2 regions of the Variovorax sp. V35 genome follow, and region 2 is predicted to be linked to the other one. Evidence: riboswitches for the same ligand, from Rfam matches in the RefSeq annotation. Region 2 holds a riboswitch; the other holds the start of a gene.
What was found. Region 2 has a riboswitch for glycine ahead of gcvT (glycine cleavage system aminomethyltransferase GcvT). Riboswitches for the same ligand answer to the same signal wherever they lie in the genome.
Positions count from the first base shown of each region.

Region 1: it holds a riboswitch for glycine, as region 2 does, so the genes downstream of both, ACAM42_RS03675 (D-amino acid dehydrogenase) here and gcvT (glycine cleavage system aminomethyltransferase GcvT) in region 2, are expected to answer to the same signal.

Region 1 is NZ_AP028666.1:813,493-821,458, forward strand. Features, by position in the region: gene ACAM42_RS03660 (PhaM family polyhydroxyalkanoate granule multifunctional regulatory protein) at 1-492, shown strand, start outside; gene ACAM42_RS03665 (FIST C-terminal domain-containing protein) at 542-1,822, shown strand; gene ACAM42_RS03670 (RtcB family protein) at 2,041-3,456, shown strand; gene ACAM42_RS03675 (D-amino acid dehydrogenase) at 3,475-4,782, opposite strand; glycine riboswitch at 4,874-4,980, opposite strand; glycine riboswitch at 5,025-5,115, opposite strand; gene rfbB (dTDP-glucose 4,6-dehydratase) at 5,234-6,313, shown strand; gene rfbD (dTDP-4-dehydrorhamnose reductase) at 6,310-7,200, shown strand; gene rfbA (glucose-1-phosphate thymidylyltransferase RfbA) at 7,240-7,966, shown strand, end outside.
Region 2 is NZ_AP028666.1:2,983,909-2,991,874, forward strand. Features, by position in the region: gene gcvT (glycine cleavage system aminomethyltransferase GcvT) at 1-1,139, opposite strand, end outside; glycine riboswitch at 1,187-1,291, opposite strand; glycine riboswitch at 1,308-1,394, opposite strand; gene ACAM42_RS13815 (hypothetical protein) at 1,426-1,962, opposite strand; gene ACAM42_RS13820 (hypothetical protein) at 2,059-2,541, opposite strand; gene ACAM42_RS13825 (MFS transporter) at 2,704-3,897, opposite strand; gene ACAM42_RS13830 (helix-turn-helix transcriptional regulator) at 4,006-4,785, shown strand; gene ACAM42_RS13835 (TRAP transporter large permease) at 4,822-6,114, opposite strand; gene ACAM42_RS13840 (TRAP transporter small permease) at 6,125-6,637, opposite strand; gene ACAM42_RS13845 (TRAP transporter substrate-binding protein) at 6,718-7,692, opposite strand; gene denD (D-erythronate dehydrogenase) at 7,748-7,966, opposite strand, start outside.

The DNA of each region.
Region 1 (7,966 bases), 2.2 Mb from region 2:
GACATCGCCAGCGCGTTCACCAAGCAGGCTGCGGCGATGGCGCCGGCGCCTGCACCGGCCCCTGCTGCCCCGGCACCCCGGCCTGCGCCGGAGCCTGTCGAGGAAGAGGAAGAAGAGTTCGACGAGGCCGAGGAAGAAGCGGAAGAAGAGGAAACCCCGGCGCCGAAGAAGACCTCGCGCGCCAAGCCCGCAGCGTCCAACGGCGCCGCCGGCGTGGTCGACCCGATGCAATGGTGGGGCTCGCTCACCGAGCAGTTCCAGCAGATCGCGAGCACGGCGCTGCAGGATGCGGCGCAGCTCAAGGTGCCGGCCATGGCGCAGCCGCTGGCCGACGCCGTGGGGCAGGTCATCGGCAAGGCAACGGCGGCGCGCAAGCCGGCCGCCAAGACTGCTCCGAAGAAAGCTGCCGCCAAAAAAGCCGCGCCGGCACCCGCCGCGCGCAAGAAAACCACGTCCACCGCCGCGCGCAAGCGAACCTCCGGCCGGCGCTGACGTCTCACAGTCACCTTTCCAGACGACGACGCACGGGTCGGTACGCACCATGAAACTGTTTCCCACCGGCCATGCCACCCACCCGCAATGGCGCATGGCCGCCGGCCTCGTGCTGGCCCAGTTGCGCGCGCAGATGGCGCTGCCCGATTACGCGTCGAACCCGACGCTCGGGCTGCTCTACATCACCGACCACTACGCGGCCGAGGCGCAGGAGATCCTCGATCACCTGAGCGCCGAGCTGCCCGAGGTCACCGACTGGTCGGGCACGGTCGGCATCGGCGTGTCGGCCAACAACGCCGAGTACTTCGACGAGCCCGGCCTGAGCCTGATGCTGTGCGCGCTGCCCAGCGACCAGTACCGCGTGTTCTCGGGCGTGGCGCCGCTGGGCAGCTCCGAAATGAGCGGCTTCGAGGCGCACACCGCGCTCGTGCACGCCGACCCGGCCACGCCCGACCTGGGCGAGCTCATCGGCGAGATGGCGGGGCGCACCGACACCGGCTACCTGTTCGGCGGGCTCTCGTCCGGCCGCGGCGGGGCGCTGCAGTTCGCGGTTGGCGGCAACGGCAACATCCGCGGCCACGGCGCGGCGGGCGGCGTGTTCTCGGGCGGCTTGTCGGGCGTGGTGTTCGGCGAGGGCGTGCGGCTGGTGTCGCGCGTCACGCAGGGCTGCCAGCCGCTGCGCACCGGCGGCGCGCGCGAGCGCGAGATCACCGAGGCCGACGGCAACCTGCTGCTGGCGCTCGACGGCGAACCGGCGCTCGACGTGCTGCTGGCCGACCTGCAGGTGTCGCTCGACCGGCCGCAGGAGGCCATCGACGCCGTGCGCAACACGCTGGTCGGCCTGGCCGACGCGGGCAGCGACGGCATCCGCCGCACCGGCGACCTGGGCGCCGACGTGCTGGTGCGCCACATCATCGGCCTGGACCCGACGCGGCGCGGCATCGCCATTGCCGACAACGCCGAGGCCGGCATGCGGCTGAGCTTCTGCCGCCGCAACGCGCAGGCGGCGCGCGCCGACCTGATGCGCATCTGCGCCGAGATCCGCGAAGAGCTCGAGCCCGAAGAACAGACGCTGGCCACCGCGCGCGCCGTGGCGGCCGGCGAGGCCGAGGCCGCGCCGCATCCGGCGCGGCGCATCGCAGGCGCGGTGTACGTGAGCTGCTCGGGGCGCGGCGGCCCGCACTTCGGTGCGCCGGGCGCCGAATTGCAGATCGTGCGGCATGCGCTGGGCGACGTGCCGCTGGTCGGCTTCTTCGCCGCCGGCGAGATCGCGCGCCATCACCTGTACGGCTACACCGGCGTGCTGACGGTGTTCACTGCGCCGGACTGACTGACTGGCTGACTGACGGGAAAAAACGACGCGCGCGCCTGCGCGTTGTTTTCGCAGGCGCTTCGCGTCGCTAGAATCCGCCCGCTTTCTTGAATCTCTGCTGCTGCAAGAAAGAGTGATCCGCGCGCCCCGAGGCACGCGGTCGATCTCTTTCGCCCCGCCACGCGATGTGACGGGGCCCGGAAACCGACACGGTTTCCCCGAATGGAATTGCAGCCATGGGCAGCCCTACCCACAGTCATTTTTCGAGACTCCAGCGCGCCTTTTCGCGCGCCCACATCGCCGTCGACTACCGCGACGGCATCTATCACCTGCGCAACGAAGCCGCGCAGGCGACCGTGCTTCTGCCGCAGAGCCTGCCGCTGGAAGAAAAAGCCGTGAACCAGCTGCTGGCCTTCGCCAGCGTGCGCTCGCCCGACGGCGCGCACGGCGTGTGCAAGGCCTGCGCGACGCCGGACTTCCATCCGGGCTCGGTCGCGCCGGTGGGCAGCGTCGTCGCGACCGATGGCGACTTCGTGATCCCCGCCGCGGTCGGCACCGACATCAACTGCGGCATGCGCCTGCTGACCACCGGCCTCACGCTGGACCAGGTGGCGCCGCACAAGACGCAGCTGCTCGCGCGGCTCACGCGCAGCCTGCTCGACAACGGGCGCGACGTGCCGGTGCACACGGCGGCGTTTCGCGCGCTGTTCGACGAAGGGCCGGCGGCGTTCTTGGACGCCGTGCGCAACGACGGGCTCTGGGCGGCCTGCGACCGCGACCGGCTGCAGGCCGAGATCGGCGCGTGCATCGGCCTGGCGAGCTTCGGCGGTCAGTCGCGGCACGCACCGCCGGCCTACACCGGCGCGCGCCACGAGGTGTTTCGCGACCCGTGCCTCGGCACGCCGGGCAGCGGCAACCACTTCGTCGAGCTGCAGGTGGTCGACCAGGTGATGGACCGGCACGCGGCCTACCGCGCGGGGCTCAAGGCCGGCGAAGTCGTGGTGATGATCCACAGCGGCTCGCGCGACATCGGGTTCCATGTCGGCGGCCGCTGGATGGGCCGCGCGCGGGCTGAATGGCCGCAGGGCCTGCGCCATCCGAAGAGCGGGCTGTACGGGCTGGCCGGGCCGCTGGCGCAGGAGTACCTCGAAGCCATGGGCGTGGCCGCGCGCTATGCGTGGGCCAACCGGGTCGTGCTGGCCGAGCTGGTGCGCAAGGACTTCGCCGAGCTGCTGGGCGCCACGGCGTCGACGCTGGTGGTCGACGTGCCGCACAACGTGGTGCTGCGCGAGCACGGCATGAACATCCATCGCAAGGGCGCGACGCCGGCGCATGCGGGCGACCTCGCGCTGATTCCCGGGTCGATGGGCGATCACTCGTACCTTGCGACCGGGCTGGGGCATGAGGACTGGCTGTGGTCGTGCAGCCATGGTGCCGGCCGGCGCATGCGTCGGCAGGAAGTGCGCGCGATGCGGCCTGCGCCCGGCGACACCGAAGCCAGCTGGCAATGCGTGACGCTGCGCGAAGAGCGCCGCATCGAGGAGGCGCCGCAGGCCTACAAGCCGATCGGCGTGGTGATCGAGGCGCAGGAAAGCGCGGGGCTCATCCGCTGCGCCGTGCGGCTCAAGCCCTGTGTCACGTTCAAGGCATGACCCGGGGCGCGTGGCGTGTCAGCCCAGTGCGGGCTGCACGGCGCGCGGCGCGGGCGCCGGCATGCCGGCGAACGCGAAATCGACCTCGGGCGCCAGCCCGCTCACGATGCGCGCGATCGACTTGCCCGAGCCGCAGGCGTGCGTCCAGCCGAGCGTGCCGTGGCCGGTGTTGAGGAACAGGTTCGGCAGCTTGGTCTTGCCGATCAGCGGCACGTTGCTCGGCGTGGCCGGGCGCAGGCCGGTCCAGAACTGCGCGCGCTCGGTGTCGCCGGCGCCGGGGAAGAGCTCCTCGACGCGCCGCACGATGGCTTCGCAACGCACGCGGTTCAGGTCGCGGTCGTAGCCGTTGAGCTCGGCCGTGCCGGCGATGCGCAGGCGGTCGCCCGATTCGGAGGTGTAGCGCGAGAACACCAGCTTGTATTCGTCGTCGGTCAGCGAGACCTGGTGCGCCTTCGACGCGTCCTTCACGGGCAGCGTCACCGAGTAGCCCTTGGCGGGGTAGATCGGCAGGCGGATGCCCAGCGGCGCGGCGTACAACGGACTCAGCGAACCCATCGCGAGCACGAAGGCATCGCCGCGGATGCGCTGGAAGCGGCCTTCGTTGTCGGTCGCCTCGACGTGGTCGATGCTGCCGCCGGCTTCGCGCAGCGCGGTCACCGTGTGGCTCATGAGGAACTTCACGCCGGCCGCCTCGGCCAGCTTCACGAGTTCGCGCGCGAAGCGGTTGGCGTCGCCCGATTCGTCTTCGGCGGTGTACGTGGCGCCGGCGAGTTGGGGGCGGATGTGGGCGAGGGCGGGTTCGATCTTGATGGCCTCGTCGGCGGAGATGACCAGCCGCTCGCAGCCCAGGGCGCGCATCTGCTCGGCGGGCGCGAGGGCGCCGTCGAATTCTTTTTGCGTCGTGTAGAAGTGCAGGATGCCTTGCGTGCGCTGGTCATAGTTCAGGCCGGTGTCTCGACGCAATTGCTGCAACATTTCCCGGCTGTATGTACCGAGACGAACGATCTGTTCGATGTTGTGGCGGGTGCGCGCGGGGGTGCATTCGCGCAGGAACTGCAGGCCCCAGAGCCATTGGCGCATGTCGGCGCGGATGCGAAAGAGCAGCGGCGCGTCTTCCTTGCCGAGCCATTGCAGCACCTTCAGCGGCGCGCTCGGATTGGCCCACGGTTCGGCATGGCTGACCGAGATCTGGCCGCCGTTGGCGAAGCTGGTTTCGGCGGCCGGGGTGGCCTGCCGGTCGATCACGGTCACCTCGTGGCCGAGTTGCTGGAGGTAGTAGGCCGAAGTCACGCCGAGCAGGCCGGCGCCAAGAACGATCACACGCATTGCAAGTACCTTTGAGTTTGCAGCGCTTGAACGGCGGGCGTGGAGTGCTATTGAAAAAATAGCAAGCAACCGGACGACCGATGTCCAAGTTGCCGCTCCCCCTGTCCTCGGTACCTGAGAGATTCACCCTGCTGCACCCGCAGCGGGTTTGCTCCTTCGGTGCGCCACATGGCGTGGCGGCTCTCCAGACGGCCGTATCGATGAGTGCAGTACTGACCCCTTGCCGAAGTTCCTGGGCGTTGCCTGGAATTTCGTCGGGCCGACCTGAGCGTTTATGGGAGTTTGCGCCTTCGGTAGGGCCTCCGTGGAGGCCCGCTCTCCTGCAATTGTTGGCGATTGTAGGCGGGCCCCGCAAGCCGGCCAAGCCCTGTACATCGGCACTTCACACCGATGGGATAATTGAATGTTGATTTTTGGTAAAGCAAACTTTTTTCTACATGCAGGGGACTCCATGATCCTGGTTACCGGCGGCGCAGGCTTCATTGGCGCCAATTTCGTGCTCGACTGGATCGCGCAGGGCAACGAGCCCGTCGTGAACCTCGACAAGCTGACCTACGCAGGCAACCTCGAGACCCTGGCGTCGCTCAAAGGCAACGCGAACCATGTCTTCGTGCAAGGCGACATCGGCGACAGCGCGCTGCTCGATCGCCTGCTGGCCGAGCACAAACCCCGTGCCGTCGTGAACTTTGCCGCGGAATCGCACGTGGATCGTTCGATCCACGGTCCGGAAGACTTCGTGCAGACCAACGTGCTCGGCACTTTCCGCCTGCTCGAATCGGTGCGCGGCTACTGGAACGCCTTGCCGGCCGACCAGAAGGCCGCCTTCCGCTTCCTGCACGTGTCGACCGACGAGGTCTACGGCTCGCTCTCCAAGACCGACCCGGCCTTCACCGAAGAGAACAAGTACGAGCCCAACAGCCCGTACTCGGCCAGCAAGGCCGCCAGCGACCACCTCGTGCGCGCCTGGCACCACACCTACGGCCTGCCGGTGGTCACCACCAACTGCTCGAACAACTACGGCCCGTTCCACTTCCCCGAGAAGCTGATCCCGCTGATGATCGTCAACGCATTGGCCGGCAAGAACCTGCCCGTGTACGGCGACGGCATGCAGGTGCGCGACTGGCTCTACGTGAAGGACCACTGCAGCGCCATCCGCCGCGTGCTCGAGGCCGGCAAGCTCGGCGAGACCTACAACGTCGGCGGCTGGAACGAGAAGCCCAACATCGAGATCGTCAACACCGTGTGCGCGCTGCTCGACGAACTGAGCCCCCGCGCCGACGGCAAGCCGTACAAGGAACAGATCACCTACGTCACGGACCGCCCGGGCCACGACCGCCGCTACGCCATCGATGCACGCAAGCTCGAGGCCGAACTCGGCTGGAAGCCCGCCGAGACCTTCGACACCGGCATCCGCAAGACCGTCCAGTGGTACCTCGCCAATGGCGAGTGGGTGCGCAACGTGCAAAGCGGCGCGTACCGCGAATGGGTCGAGAAGCAGTACGACGCCGCACCCGCAAAGGCTTCCGCATGAAGTTGCTGCTGCTCGGCAAAGGTGGACAGGTCGGCTGGGAGCTGCAGCGCAGCCTCGCGCCGCTCGGCGAAGTGGTCGCACTGGACTTCGACAGCACCGACTTCCACGCCGACTTCAGCCGTCCCGAGCAGCTGGCTGCAACCGTGCTGGCGGTGCGCCCCGACGTCATCGTCAATGCCGCCGCGCACACCGCCGTCGACAAGGCCGAGAGCGAGCCCGACTTCGCGCGCAAGCTCAACGCCACCTCGCCCGGCGTGGTGGCCGAGGCGGCGCAGCAGATCGGCGCGCTGATGGTGCATTACTCCACCGACTACGTCTTCGACGGCAGCGGCACTAGGCCCTGGAAAGAGGAAGACGCGACCGGCCCGCTCAGCGTGTACGGCCAGACCAAGCTCGAAGGCGAGCAGCTGGTGGCGCAGCATTGCGCGAAGCACCTGATCTTTCGCACCAGCTGGGTGTACGCCGCACGCGGCGGCAACTTCGCCAAGACCATGCTGCGCCTGGCCAAGGAGCGCGACAAGCTCACGGTCATCGACGACCAGTTCGGCGCCCCCACCGGGGCTGAGTTGCTGGCCGACATCACTGCGCACGCCATCCGCGCCACCTTGCAAGACCCGACCAAGGCCGGGCTGTACCACGCCATCGCCGGCGGCGAGACCACGTGGCACGGCTACGCGCGCTTCGTGCTCGAGATGGCGCAGCAGGCCGGCGTCGAACTCAAGGCCGGCCCGCAGGCCGTGGAGGCCGTGCCCACCAGCGCCTTTCCGACGCCCGCGAAGCGCCCGCACAACTCGCGGCTCGACACCACCAAGCTGCAGACCACCTTCGGCCTGCGACTGCCGCCCTGGCAGGAAGGCGTGGCACGCATGCTGCGCGAGACGCTCTGACCGACTGATTTTTCCTGCCCCTCACAGAAGAAGACTCCCATGACGCAACGCAAAGGCATCATCCTTGCCGGTGGCTCCGGCACCCGCCTGCACCCGGCCACGCTCGCCATGAGCAAGCAACTGCTGCCGGTGTACGACAAGCCCATGATCTATTACCCGCTGAGCACCCTGATGCTCGGCGGCATGCGCGACATCCTGATCATCAGCACGCCGCAGGACACGCCGCGCTTCCAGCAGCTGCTGGGCGACGGCAGCCAGTGGGGCATCAACCTGCAGTACGCGGTGCAGCCGAGTCCCGATGGCCTGGCGCAGGCGTTCATCATCGGCGACAAGTTCGTGGGGAACTCGCCGAGCGCGCTGGTGTTGGGGGACAACATCTTCTATGGGCATGACTTTGCCCATCTGCTGGGCGGCGCCGACGCGCAGGACGCGGGAGCCACTGTTTTCGCGTACCACGTGCATGACCCGGAGCGGTATGGAGTGGTCGCATTCGATGCACAAGGCAAGGCCAGCAGCATCGAGGAAAAGCCGCTCAAGCCCAAGAGCAACTACGCCGTGACGGGCCTGTACTTCTACGACAACCAGGTCATCGACATCGCCAAGGCCGTGAAGCCGAGTGCACGAGGCGAGCTCGAGATCACGGCCGTCAATCAGGCGTACCTCGATCTTGGCCGGCTCAACGTGCAGATCATGCAGCGCGGCTATGCATGGCTGGACACCGGCACGCATGAAAGCCTCCTTGAGGCCGGGCAGTTCATCGCGACCC
Region 2 (7,966 bases):
ATGGTCGAGACTTCCATCGGCACCGGCTTGCCGCGCACGATGGCCTGCACGCGCGTGCCGGGCTCGGCAAAGGCGGCGGCCACGTAGCCCATGGCCACGCAGCGGTCGGCCGTGGGGCCGAGCAGGCCGCTGGTGACGGCGCCGATGTCGTGGCCTTCGAGCGACTGCAGCAGCGTGCCGTCGCGCACCGGAATGCGTTCGAGCGCCACGAGGCCGACGCGCTTGCGCGTGAGCGTCTTGTGGTCGGTGTGGCCGGCAGCGCCCGAGGCGACGGCGGCCAGCTGGGCCAGCACCTTGGCCGCGCCCGGAAAGCCGCCTTCGCGCGCACCGCCGGCGCGGCGCACCTTCTGGATCGCCCAGTTGAGGGAGGCTTCGACCGGGGTGGTGGTGGTGTCGATGTCGTTGCCGTACAGGCACAGGCCGGCTTCGAGCCGCAGCGAGTTGCGCGCGCCCAGGCCGACGGGCTTCACTTCGGGCTGGGCCAGCAGCAGGCGGGCGAGGGCGTCGGCGTCCTTTGCGGCCACCGAGATCTCGAAGCCGTCTTCGCCGGTGTAGCCGCTGCGGGTGACGAAGGCCGCGACGCCGCCGATCTGCACCGCGCCGCCGGTCATGAACACGAAGCGCTCGATGCCGGGCGACAGGCGCGCCAGCGTGGCGGCCGCCTGCGGGCCTTGCAGCGCCAGCAGCGCGTGGTCGGGCAGGGGCTGCACCTGGCAGCGCGCGCCGATCCTGGCCTGGATGTGGGCGATGTCGGCCACCTTGCAGGCGCCGTTCACGATCACGAAGAGCGAGCCATTGCCTTCGTTGAAGAACATCAGGTCGTCGAGGATGCCGCCCTCGTCGTTCAGCAGCAGGCCGTAGCGCTGCTTGCCGGCGGGCAGGTCGATCACGTCGACGGGCATCAGGGCTTCGAAAGCGGCGGCGGCATCGGGGCCGACGAGGCGCAGCTGGCCCATGTGCGAGATGTCGAACAGGCCGGCCGCATCGCGCGTGTGCTTGTGCTCGGCCATGAGGCCGGCGGGGTACTGCACGGGCATGGAGTAGCCGGCGAAGGGCACCATGCGGGCGCCGAGCTCCACGTGGAGGTCGTACAGCGGTGTCTTGAGAAGTTGGGCGTCGGAAGCGGAGGAAGCAGCCACGGGGCACTCCAAAGGGGCAGTCGAAATCCATGGCTGCAACGCCACGGGCCACCCCTGCTGTCCGCTTTACCTGAGAGATTCGCCCCACGATCGGGGTTTGCTCCTTCGGTGGGCCGCGTGCAATGCCACGGCCTCTCTCCAGCAAGGAAACGCCGGTGGTTGCCGGCGTCTTGTCAGTCCTTTTGCCTGAGCGTTCGGGGAACCCCTGCGCCTTCGGCGGCCCCGTCGCGCGGGGCTCTCTCCTGACCCGGCGAGTGTAGTGGATCGCGGGGCCGGGGCTGGCGGCTCAGTGCACGGTTTCCGCCGGCGGCAGCAGCTTGTCGATGCGCTCGCGCAGCGAGTCGGCGCGCTCGGGGCCGGCGGCCTTCTCGATCTCGGAGAGCATCAGCGCGGCGATGGTCAGCATGGCCTCGCGGTCGCGGGCCTCGCGCAGGGCGTCGCGCATCTGGTTGGCGAAGCGCGGGTCGCGGCGCACGAACATGCGCTCGCAGATGTCGAACAGGAACATGCGCGTGGTGGCCAGCGAGCGCTTGCCGTCGAAGCTGTCGGCCGAGGTGGCGACCTGGATCGGCTCGGCGGCGGGGACGGGCGTGGGGGCCGGTGCGGGCGGTGGCGCGACCGGGCGCGCGACCTGCAGGTAGCCGCGCTGCATCAGCCCCTGGATCGCCTGCTCGGCCTCGACGCGGCTGGGGAACAGCGGGCTGAAGTCGGTCAGCGAGCGCCGGCCGTCGGCCATGAGCAGCAGGGCGCGCTCACGCTGGCTGAGCGTGCGCTGCCCGGCCTGGAGTTCGTCGCGTGCCTTCTCGGTCTTGGTGGGGAACATGGCGGCCACAGCTTTCGGAGGTCGAAGGCTGCAGCATCGTTGCAAGTGGTGACATCTTCGTGAACCATTTGCCTTACAGGGACAAGGCGGCGCGCGTCAGTTGCCCGCGCTCTCCTTGCGGATCAGCCAGCGCGGGCCCACGCGCTGCAGCTCGAGGGTCTTGCGGTCGGTCTCGGTGAGCGCGTCGGCGCTGTAGACCTGCCGGAACTGCGCGCTGGCCGAGGTGCCCTGAACGCTGATCACCAGCCCCTCGATGCCCACGCTGATGCGCGACTTGCCCGTGATGCGGGCGCGCCGGTCGGCCTCCCAGCGCTCGCGGGTCTGGCCGCGCGCGGGGGTGAAGTCGCTCGCGTAGGCCGCGAGGTAGCGCTCCACGTCGCGCGCGGACCAGGCGGCGGCCCAGGCGCGCACGGCGCTTTCCACTTCGGCGAGGTGGGTGACGGGATTGGTGGGATTGGCGGGGGCGGCTGCTGGTGCAACGGCTGCAACGGGCGCGGCGGCCGGCGTGGCCGCGATACCGGCGGTGGCCAGCAAGCCGGCAGCGACAAGGCTGCTGCCCTGGGCGACGATTCGGTGCATGGCGTCCTTCTCTTTCCTTCTTCTTGTCTGTCAGGCTCGACGTCGAAGCTTGCGTCGATTCTGGCAGTGAAAGAGGAGGCGTGCGGCGTTGAATCGCCCACGGATTTCGGTGGTCCGTGGTTCAGGGCGCGTCCATAGGACACCGGGAGCGCGGGGCAGGGCTCAGGCCGCCGCAGCCTCGCCCGCCATCACCTGCACCGTCCGATTGCGAAGCCGCAAGGCCAGCACGGTTGCGACGCACAGCACGCACAACACCACCGTGAGCGTGACGCCGAGTCCGCGCGCATCCGACAGCAGGCCGAACAGGGGCGACACCAGTCCGCCGACCGAGAGCGCGAGGCCGAGCGTGATGCCGCTGGCGGTCGCCGGGTTGCGCGGCAGGTAGTCCTGCGCGAGCGTCACCTGCGCGGCGAAGGGCAGGAACATGCTCATGCCGAGCCACGCCGTGCAGGCCAGCGCCGCGCCGGGCGTGGAGGCGAGCACGAGGCCCGCCATGGCCGGCAGCGCGAGCAGGTAGCCGCAGCGGATCGTGCCCATGCGCCCGATGCGGTCGCCGAGCCAGCCGCCGGCCAGCGTGCCCACGGCCCCTGCGGCGGTGAAGGCGGTGAGCGCCGCGGCGCCCTGGAAGGTGCTGCCGTGCAGGTCGCGCGTGATGCGCAGCGAGAGCATCGACAGCACCGTGACGTAGGGGATCGACCAGCCCACGATGGTCGCCACCAGCAGGCTGAAGGCGCGCCAGTCGTTGTGCGGCTTCAGCACCTGGGCGCGGGCCTGCGCGGCGCGCGCCGCCGCGGCTGCCGCGTTGCTGGCGACTGCACCGCGCCGCGCGTTGGCCGCGACCCACACCACGCCCATCGCCAGCGCGGGAATGCCCAGCAGGTAGCTGCGCGACAGGCTGCCGCCACCGACCACCGTGGCCGCCAGCACCGGCGCGAACGAGGCGCCGATGGTGCCGCCCACCGAGAACACGCTCATCGCCTTCTGCGAGGCGCCGCCGGCCGCGCGCGCGGCCACGGTGGCGGGCGGGTGGTAGGCCGCGATGCCCAGCCCGCACAGCGCGACCGCGATCCAGGTCAGCAGATAGCTCTGGCTCAGGCCCGCCAGCACCACGCCCAGCGCCGCCAACAGGAAGCCCACGGGCACCAGCCAGGCGCGCGGGTGGCGGTCGGCGTACAGGCCGAACAGCGGCTGCACCACGCTCGACAGCCCGGTGGCCGCCAGCATCAGGCCGCTCACGGCCGTGTAGCTGTAGCCGCGCTCCAGCACCATGAAGGGCAGCAGCGCGGGCACGAGGCCCTGGTAGAGGTCGTTGACGGCATGGGTGCCGGTGAGCAGCCCGAGTCGGCGCGTGTTCATGCGATGGCTTCTTTCTTCGATGTCCGGTTTGAGAAAAAGGGAGGAAAAGCCATCGTAGGAAGACACGGAAAGATGTTCTCGCTATGAATGTGCAAACATCGTCGTGAAATGGACAAACTGAATCTGCGCCCCGACGAGGGCGAATCGACCCCGCGCGCCGTGGCCGTGCTGGCCACCGATCCGGCGGGCGACGCCTTCATTCCGCCGCATGCGCACCGGCGCGGGCAGCTCATTCATGCGATTTCGGGCGTGATGATGGTCGGCGCCGCAGCCGGCAGCTGGGTGGTGCCGCCGGGGCGCGGCGTCTGGGTGCCGCCGGGCATGACGCACCAGATCCGCATGGCGGGCGAGGTGAAGATGCGCACCGTCTTCGTCGAGCCCGGCACGCGCGCCGACCTGGGCGCCGACTGCCGCGTGATCCATGTGGGCGCGTTGCTGCGCGAGCTGATCGTGGCGGCCGTGTCGCTGCCGCTGGACTACCCGCCGGGCGGGCGCGACGAGCGCGTGATGGAGCTGATCCTCGACGAGATCGAGGCCGCGCCCGCGCTGTCGCTGCATGTGCCGATGCCGCGCCATGCGCGCCTGGCCTCGCTGTGCGAGGCGCTGATCCGCGACCCCGCGCAGCCCGCCACGCTCGACGGCTGGGCCGCGCGGCTGCACATGAACGCGCGCACGCTGGCGAGGCTGTTCGAACGCGAAACTGGCATGACCTTCGGCGCGTGGTGCCGTCAGGCGCGGCTGCTGCTGAGCCTGCCGCGGCTGGCCGCGGGCGCGTCGATCCTGGAGGTGGCGCTGGCGCACGGCTACGAGAGCCCGAGCGCCTTCACCGCGATGTTCCGCCGCACGCTCGGCGTGCCGCCGAGCCAGTACCTTCACCCGCCGGCCTGAGGCGAGTGCAGGCGCGGACGGGGGCGGCCTGCGCCGCTACTTGAACCCGAGCGCGCGCGGCAGCCAGGTGCTCAGCATCGGCACGAAGGTCAGCAGCATCAGCACCGCGCCGTGCGCCCACAGGAAGGGCACCAGTTCCTTCACCAGCGCCGACATCGGCACCTTCGACACGTTGCAGGTCACGAACAGCAGCCCGCCCACCGGCGGCGTGATCATGCCCAGCGTGAGGTTGAAGATCACGATCATCGCGAAGTGCACCGGGTCGACGCCCAGCTTGATCGCCACGGGCGCAAGGATCGGCGCCAGCACCATCACGCCCGGCAGCGGCTCGATGAAGATGCCGAACAGGAGCAGGAACACGTTGACGATGATCAGGAACATCCACGGCGAGAGGTTCATGCTGATGAGCCATTCGGCCATCTGCTGCGGAATGCCCTCGATGGTCAGCACCCAGGCGAACGAGGCCGACAGCCCGATGATGATCAGCACCGACGCCGACAGCAGCGCCGAGCGCGACAGGATGTCGGGCAGCATCTTCCACTCGAGCGTGCGGTAGATGAACTTGCCGCACACCAGCGCGTAGAACACCGCCACCACCGAAGCCTCGGTGGGCGTGAACCAGCCGGCGCGCATGCCGCCCAGGATCACCACCGGCAGCAGGATCGCAGGAATCGCCTTCCACGTCGTGATGAGAATCTCGCGCAGCGGCGGCGTCTGGCCGTCGCCCTTGTAGTTGCGCTTCTTCGACACGTAGAAGTTCACCACGCACATCGCCACCGCGATCAGGATGCCCGGCACGATGCCGGCCACGAACAGCTGGCCGACCGACACGGTCTCGTCCTGCAGCGCGTAGATGATCATGATGATCGAGGGCGGAATGATCGGTCCCACGATGGCCGTGGAGGCCGTCAGCGCCGCCGCGTACGAGCGGTCGTAGCCGGCCTTGTCCATCATCTTGATGAGCATCGAGCCGGGGCCGGCCGCGTCGGCCAGCGCCGAGCCCGAGATGCCCGAGAAGAAGGTCAGCGACACGACGTTGGTGTAGCCCAGCCCGCCACGGCGGTGGCCGACGAACTGGCCCGCGAAGCGCAGCAGCACCTCGGTGAGCGAGCCGCCGCTCATGAGCTCGGCGGCCAGGATGAAGAAGGGCACGGCCATCAGCGGAAAGCTGTCGATGCCGGTGAAGGTTTCCTTCAGCAGCACCATCAGCGGGTAGCTTTCCGCGAGGATCAGGGTGGCGGCCGTGGCCAGGCCGAGCGCGAAGGCCACGGGCACGCCGATGGCCAGGAACACGCAGGCGGAGACGATCAGGACAATGCTGGCATCCATGGTCTGCTCCTTACAGCGAGGCCGACGCGTTGGCGTCGAAATGCGCGTCCGACGCGAACTCGCGGTTCAGCACGTAGCCGCGCACCACCAGCAGCCAGTGCACGATCAGCAGCACGCCGCCGATCAGCATCGCGCTGTAGATGTAGGCGAACGGAATCTGCGTCACGGCCGTGAGCTGGAACATCGTGCGTTCCATGTAGAGCCAGCCGTACCAGACCATGAAGCCGAAGAAGGCGAACAGCAGCCCGGCCACCACGATGCGCACCGCCACGGCCGCGGGCCGGGGCAGGGCGTCCTGCAGGTTCTCGACGGCGATGTGGCCGCCGTAGCGCAGCACCGGCCCGGCGCCCAGGAAGGTGAGCCAGATCATCATGTGGCGCGACACCTCTTCGGCCCATTCGATCGACTGGTTCGTGGTGTAGCGCAGCACGACGTTGGTGAAGATGATGACGGACATGGCCGCCAGCAGGAGGATCAGCGCCCACCGGTTGGCGGCGAGAAAGTAGCGCTCGAAGGCTTGCACGTTGTGGTTCTCTGTGGTGTCGGAAATGCGAAGCGCCCGGCCCACTGAGGCGGGCCGGGCGCGGTCGGGGCGGAGCGGTCTTACTTGACGTCCGTGATCTTCTTGATGTTGTCGGCGCCGAATTCCTTGGCGTAGCCCACGTAGGCCGGCTTCAGGGCTTCGCGGAAGGCCGCGCCGTCGACGGTGCGCGTGACCTTCATGCCGTCTTTCTCAAGCTGGGCGATGCCGTTGTTCTCGTCGTCGTTGACCTTCTTGCGCTGCGCGATCGAGGCCTTCTTCGCCGCTTCGGTGAACACCTTCTTGTCGGCGTCCGAGAGCTTGTTCCACACCTTGGGCGACAGCAGCAGCAGCGCCGGCGAGTAGACGTGGCCGGTGAGCGACAGGTGCTTTTGCACCTGCGAGAACTTCGAGGACAGGATCACGGGAATCGGGTTTTCCTGGCCGTCGACCGTGCCTTGCTGCAGCGCGCCGAACAGTTCCGGGAAGGCCATCGGCGTGGGCAGGATGCCGAAGGTGCGGTAGCCGTCCATGTGCACCTTGTTTTCCATGGTGCGCATCTTCAGGCCGGCCGCGTCGGTGGGCTTGACGATGTCGCGCTTGCTGTTCGTCATGTGGCGGAAGCCGTTTTCGGTCCAGGCCAGCGCGATGATGCCCTTGCTCGGGAACTTGGTCAGGATGTCCTGGCCGATGGGGCCGTCCATGACCTTGCGGGCGTGGTCGTAGTCGCGGAACAGGAAGGGGATGTCGACGATCTTGACCTCGGGCACGAAGTTGCCCACGGGGCCGGTCGAGGTGTTCAGCAGGTCTTGCGTGCCGAGCTGGATTGCCTCGATCTGCTCGCGCTCGCCGCCCAGAGCCGAGTTGGCGAAGTGCTGGCACTTGAAGCGGTTCTGGGTGTTCTTCTCGACCTCTTCGCAGAACACGGTGGAGCCCACGCCGTAATGCGATTCCTTGGACGTCGCATAGCCGATCTTGAGAACGGTGGGTTGCTGCGCGAGGGCGGCGGTGCCCAGGGCGAGCGAAAGGCAGGCGGCGGCGATGTGGCCGAATTTCATGGTGTCTCCGGGGAGTTGGGGGTCGAAAGCGCGTCAGGCGCAGGTCAGGAAATGACTATGCACCAATAACCAGTTTGACCGCGTCGGGACTTTCACGGACGTAGGCGCGGATCACCGCGTCGAAGCTCTCGTCGGCCGTGAGACCGAGGGCCCGCGCGCGCGGCGTGTCGAAGCGCCCGGGCCAGGTTTTGACGATGCGGCGGATGGCGGCGTCGGGCGTGCGGTCGAGCAGGTCGGTGGCGGCGCGGCCGGCCACGCGTTCGAGCGCGGCGGC